2 regions of the Bacillus sp. JJ864 genome follow, and region 2 is predicted to be linked to the other one. Evidence: riboswitches for the same ligand, from Rfam matches in the RefSeq annotation. Region 2 holds a riboswitch; the other holds the start of a gene.
What was found. A riboswitch is a leader RNA that binds a small molecule or an ion and turns the genes downstream of it on or off. The one in region 2 is predicted to bind S-adenosylmethionine.

Region 1 (3,218 bases), on a different contig from region 2:
TGAAGCAGAAGTTGCAGTTAGAGATCAAGAAAAAACGGTGTTATACGTATATACGCTAATGTGCGGTACGTGTCAGCTTGCAAAAAAAATGCTAACGGTTGTTGAGGCAGCGTTGCCTCACTTAGAAATTGGAATGCTAAATGTAAATTATGCACCGCATTTTGCGCGGGAGTATCAAATTGAAAGTGTTCCGTGTTTACTTATATTTGAGAAGAACCAAATTGTAAAGAAAATATATGCATTTCAATCTGTGGAATATTTATATATGGAATTACAATAGGCGGCAAAAAATTTGCCGCCTCGACATATTTCTTGGGAAATAGTAAGAAATAAATGGTTTTTCGTACAGCTTTTGTCGAGAGAATGATACAGGAGAGCGCGTGATAAAAATGGAATGGTAATATGTAAAACGTGATATGGGGAGTGTGATAAGGATGAAATTGTATTCACTGCTTCAATCATTTGTAACATATGCCAATACGCAATATCACTTAGAACCACTATTACCACAATTCGAAAAGGTTGTTTGTTTTATTTTCCAAGATGAATGTTATTCATTGAATATTTCAAGAGAGAAAATTGAACTTATAAATGGTGCGGTGGGAACAGAAGAGCTTGTTTGTTTTCAAGAAACAGATTTGCGGTTGTTGATTACAGGACAAGTTCGCTTGCAGTCATTATTGCGCCGAAATGCGATTACATATAGAGGGACATATCGAACGATGTTATTATTAGAATCTGTATTTCATATTTGCAAACCGTTAAGGGTAGGTGCTTAACTTTCAGAAAGTTTATTTTTTGCTAAAAATTTCTGTTGACATCTATTTCATGCGTTGATACAATTCAAAACATAAAATAACGAAAACTTCATAACGATAAAATCAGACGAAATTTATATCTGATTTTCTCTTATCAAGAGAGGTGGAGGGACTGTGCCCTATGAAGCCCGGCAACCGTCAACTTATGTTGAAATGGTGCCAATTCCTGCAAAGCGAATGCTTTGAGAGATGAGAGGAAAGGATAATAGTAATTTATGTATATAAACCTTTCTGCTCATTTTAAAGCAGAAAGGTTTTTTTGTTGTTTCGGTGTAGGAGGACGCTTGAACAACAAAACGTTTTTATAGTAATAGCGGCAAGCCGCTTACGCTTTTTATAATCCAGCTTCAGCGGCTAGAATGGTCGGTGGCTTCGCTTCTTCCTACGAGGAAAAAAAACGCCTCTACGTCAGAAGCTCCATCCCCCTTCCATTCTGGGCAAGCCGCATACGCTTTTTAATTAAAAAGGGGTGACATCTATGATCATTTTAGAAAATGTAAAGAAAATATATCGCTCTAAACACGGTGATGTTACCGCTGTGGATGATGCGAATTTACAAATAGAAAAAGGCGAGATTTTCGGGGTTATCGGCTATAGCGGTGCCGGAAAGAGTTCGTTAATTCGTTTGTTTAATCAATTGGAGAAGCCAACGTCTGGAAAGATTACGATTGGAGAGCGTGTGATTTCGGCAATTACAGGTAAAGAACTTCGAGAAGCACGTCAAGAAATTGGAATGATTTTTCAGCACTTCAACTTACTTTGGTCACGAACTGTTCGTGAAAATATTGCTTTCCCGCTTGAAATTGCTGGGGTGACAAAAGAGAAACGAAGTCAGCGTGTAGATGAATTAATTCGTCTTGTTGGTTTAGATGGACGAGGAGATGCGTATCCATCTCAGCTAAGTGGTGGACAAAAGCAGCGCGTCGGTATTGCGAGAGCGTTAGCAAATAATCCGAAAGTATTATTGTGTGATGAAGCAACGTCAGCATTAGATCCAGAAACGACAGATCAAATTTTAGATTTGCTTCTCGATATTAATAAGCGTCTTGGGTTAACGATTGTACTCATTACGCATGAAATGCATGTTATTCAAAAAATTTGTAACCGCGTTGCTGTTATGGAAAAAGGAAAGATTGTTGAAAGCGGCAGCGTGTTGGATGTATTTCGTAATCCGCAGCAAGATATTACAAAGCGCTTTGTTAAGCAAATAACAGATTCTGAAGATGCAGATGAAACAATTGAGCATTTAGCAGAGAAATACCCAGAAGGGAAGGTCGTGAAACTGCAATTTATTGGTGAAGCAGTAGAAAGACCAGTTTTACAGGATTTAATGAAGCAAGATGGAGTGGAAGTGAGCATTCTGCAAGGGAATATTGCACAAACGACAAACGGGGCGTATGGAAGCTTAATTGTTCACTTAAATGGCGATGAAGATGTGGTTGCAAAAGCAGTTGCAACGATTCAACAAGAGCAAGTCGAGCTGGAGGTGATTGCACATGGATAATCTGCTTCAAAATGTCGATTGGGATACAATGCTAGAAGCTACTAGAGAAACGTTATATATGACGACAGTTGCCACACTGGCAACATTTGTATTGGGTCTTATTCTTGGATTATTACTGTTTCTTACAGGAAAAGATAATTTATGGGAGAACAAACCGGTCAATGTTGTAATTGGTACGTTTGTAAATATTTTTCGTTCTATCCCGTTCATCATTTTAATTATTTTACTCATTCCATTTACAAAGTTTCTTCTAAATACCATTCTTGGAGCAAGTGCTGCACTGCCAGCATTAATTGTTGGAGCAGCGCCGTTTTATGCGAGAATGGTTGAAATTGCGCTTCGTGAAATTGATAAAGGTGTCATTGAAGCATCGAAAGCGATGGGGGCAAAGACAAGTACAATCATTTTAAAAGTATTAATACCAGAAGCTTTGCCGGCGCTTGTTTCAGGCATCACTGTAACGGCAATTGCACTTGTCGGTTATACGGCAATGGCTGGAGTGGTTGGTGCAGGCGGCCTTGGTACACTTGCTTATTTAGAGGGGTTCCAGCGTAACAATAGCGATGTAACTTTTATGGCAACAATTCTTGTGCTTGTTATCGTATTTATTATTCAAGTGCTTGGTGACTTCTTTACGAAGCGGCTTGATAAAAGATAAAGAAGAGTTTTCGTCTCAGACGAAGACTTTCTATAAAATTACTATTTTGAATATTGTGAAAAGGAAGGGTGTCATAACATGAAAAAGGTATTATTTTCAGCACTTATTGCTGTATTTGTATTTGCATTAGCTGCTTGTGGTAGCAGCGAAAAAGATAAGAAAACAATTGTAGTGGGTGCTTCTAACGTACCGCATGCAGTTATTTTAGAAAAAGCGAAACCACTATTAGAGAAAAAGG
Region 2 (3,218 bases):
CTTCCTATATTATAGACCAGCTTGCTCTTTTAAAGTTTCAGCTTTGTCTGTACGTTCCCATGAAAGATCTACATCAGTACGTCCGAAGTGACCGTAAGCTGCTGTTTGTTTGTAAATTGGGCGACGTAAGTCTAACATTTTGATGATACCAGCTGGGCGAAGATCGAAGTTGTTGCGAACTAGTTCTACTAGTACTTCTTCAGATACTTTACCAGTGCCGAATGTATCAACAGAGATAGATACTGGTTGTGCTACGCCGATTGCGTATGCAAGTTGTACTTCTGCTTTGTCAGCAAGTCCTGCTGCTACGATGTTTTTCGCAACGTAACGAGCTGCGTATGCTGCAGAGCGGTCAACTTTTGTCGCATCCTTACCAGAGAATGCACCGCCACCGTGACGAGCATATCCGCCGTAAGTATCTACGATAATTTTACGACCTGTTAAACCAGCATCCCCTTGTGGTCCACCAATAACGAAGCGGCCAGTTGGGTTAATGAAGAATTTTGTTTCTTCATCGATTAATTCAGCTGGTACAACTGGTTTAATTACAAATTCTTTTAAGTTGCGATCGATTTGTTCCCAAGCAATTTCTGGGTGATGTTGCGTAGAAATTACGATTGTATCGACGCGAACTGGTTTACCATTTTCATCATACTCAACTGTTACTTGTGTTTTACCGTCTGGACGTAAGTATGGTAATGTATCATCCTTACGAACTTCCGTTAAACGACGAGCTAATTTGTGAGCTAGTGAGATTGGAAGTGGCATTAATTCTTTTGTTTCATTACATGCGAAACCAAACATTAAACCTTGGTCTCCAGCACCGATTGCTTCAATCTCTTCGTCAGTCATTTGACCTTCGCGTGCTTCTAACGCTTGGTCAACACCCATTGCGATGTCAGCAGATTGCTCATCGATAGATGTTAAAACTGCACAAGTTTCTGCATCGAATCCGTATTTTGCACGAGTATAACCGATTCCTTGAATTGTTTCGCGAACGATTTTTGGAATATCTACATAAGTAGAAGTTGTAATCTCCCCCGCTACCAATACTAAACCAGTTGTTACAGTTGTTTCACAAGCTACACGTGCGTTTGCATCTTTTGCTAAGATTGCATCTAAAATAGAATCAGAAATTTGGTCACAAATTTTATCTGGATGTCCTTCAGTTACAGATTCAGATGTGAACAGATGACGTTTTTTTGTCATGTGGTAAACCTCCCTACAGTAATTGTATATATTGTACGGAACTCATCCTTAATTTGCCACAAACTGCGACATTCATGTATTTTCCCACATACAAGTGCAAAAGAAAAACCTTTCCCTAATAGAGGAAAGGTTGTATTTGCTACTTGCATACTGCTTTTTGCCCTTCGCTCTTATCGTTCGAGACCATTAGCCTCGCACAGGTTTAAGCACCTATTCACTTGCTTGCCTTGCATACAAGTGAGGTTGCCGGGCTTCATCGGGCCTGTCCCTCCGCCAGCTCGGGATAAGAGAGTATCCGTCCTCAACTATACTAAAGAAATGACTTTCATTTGTCAATCCATATACACATATTCCTATAAGTTTTTTGCGGTAGAAATTTATGGAAAAAATTAATATAATAACACAAACAAAAATAAATAAATAGTATACATTATTTATATGATTGTGTTATACTTTTGATGGGGATTACGATGAATATTCATAAATTAAATAAAGGATGGTATATAAATATGAGTACTGCGAATGTCCAAATTGGATTACATGAACTATTGAACGGAATCAATGCACAGGTTCAATTGAGCGTTCCTCAATTAACGGAAAAAGTATTAATGAGAAAAGAAGGTCAATTATCTTCTACTGGCGCTGTTTCTGTTTCAACAGGAAAATATACAGGACGTTCTCCGAAAGATAAATTTATTGTAGACGAAGCATCTGTTACGGACAAAATTGCTTGGGGATCTGTTAACCAACCAATTTCTGAAGAACATTTCAATAAATTATATACAAAAGTACTAGAATACTTAAAAGAAAAAGAAGAACTATTCGTATTCAAAGGATTTGCAGGAGCAGACCGCAACTACCGTCTTCCTATTCAAGTTATTAATGAATACGCTTGGCATAACTTATTTGCGCATCAATTATTCATTCGTCCAACTGAGGAAGAATTAGAAAATCATGATGCACAATTCACAATTGTATCTGCACCAAACTTTAAAGCAGATCCAGCAGTTGACGGTACAAATTCAGAAACATTTATTATCGTTTCTTTTGAAAAGCGTATCGTGTTAATCGGCGGTACAGAATACGCTGGTGAAATGAAAAAATCAATCTTCTCTATCATGAACTACTTACTTCCAGAGCAAGACATTTTCTCTATGCACTGCTCTGCAAACGTAGGCGAAGAAGGCGATGTTGCTTTATTCTTCGGTTTATCTGGAACAGGGAAAACAACATTATCTGCTGATCCGAACCGCAAATTAATTGGTGATGACGAGCACGGCTGGTCTGATAACGGTGTATTTAATATTGAAGGCGGTTGCTATGCAAAATGTGTGAACTTATCTTATGAGAAAGAACCACAAATCTTTGATGCAATTAAATTCGGTTCTGTTTTAGAAAACGTTGTGCTTGATAATCAGACACGCATTGCAGATTACGATGACACAACATTAACAGAAAATACACGTGCAGCTTATCCAATTGATGCAATTGATAACATCGTATTACCAAGCGTTGCAGGTCATCCAAATACAATTATTTTCTTAACTGCTGATGCATTCGGCGTATTGCCTCCAATCAGTAAATTAACGAAAGAGCAAGCTATGTATCATTTCTTAAGCGGTTACACTAGTAAACTAGCAGGAACTGAGCGCGGTATTACTTCACCGCAAGCAACATTCTCAACATGCTTCGGTTCTCCATTCTTACCGCTTGATGCATCTCGCTACGCAGAAATGCTTGGTGAAAAAATCGAGAAGCATGGCGCAAAAGTATTCTTAGTGAACACTGGCTGGACTGGCGGCGAATACGGCGTTGGAAAACGTATGAACTTAGGTCATACACGCGCAATGGTGCAAGCTGCATTAAACGGCGAGCTTGATAACACTGAAACAGTAAAACATGATATCTTTGGTCTTGAAGTACCGCTTCATGTTCCTGGTGTACCTGATGAAGTATTAATGCCAGAACAAACATGGGCTGATAAAGAAGCTTATAAAGTAAAAGCAACT

Region 1: linked by a shared signal. The riboswitch ahead of V7024_RS03215 (methionine ABC transporter ATP-binding protein) and the one ahead of metK (methionine adenosyltransferase) in region 2 are both predicted to bind S-adenosylmethionine.

Annotation. Positions count from the first base shown of each region.
Region 1 is NZ_JBALLY010000014.1:63,644-66,861, reverse strand. It holds gene V7024_RS03225 (thioredoxin family protein) at 1-280, shown strand, start outside; gene V7024_RS03220 (hypothetical protein) at 435-779, shown strand; SAM riboswitch class I at 907-1,014, shown strand; gene V7024_RS03215 (methionine ABC transporter ATP-binding protein) at 1,297-2,322, shown strand; gene V7024_RS03210 (methionine ABC transporter permease) at 2,315-2,980, shown strand; gene metQ (methionine ABC transporter substrate-binding lipoprotein MetQ) at 3,059-3,218, shown strand, end outside.
Region 2 is NZ_JBALLY010000081.1:12,049-15,266, reverse strand. It holds gene metK (methionine adenosyltransferase) at 10-1,209, opposite strand; SAM riboswitch class I at 1,377-1,499, opposite strand; gene pckA (phosphoenolpyruvate carboxykinase (ATP)) at 1,719-3,218, shown strand, end outside.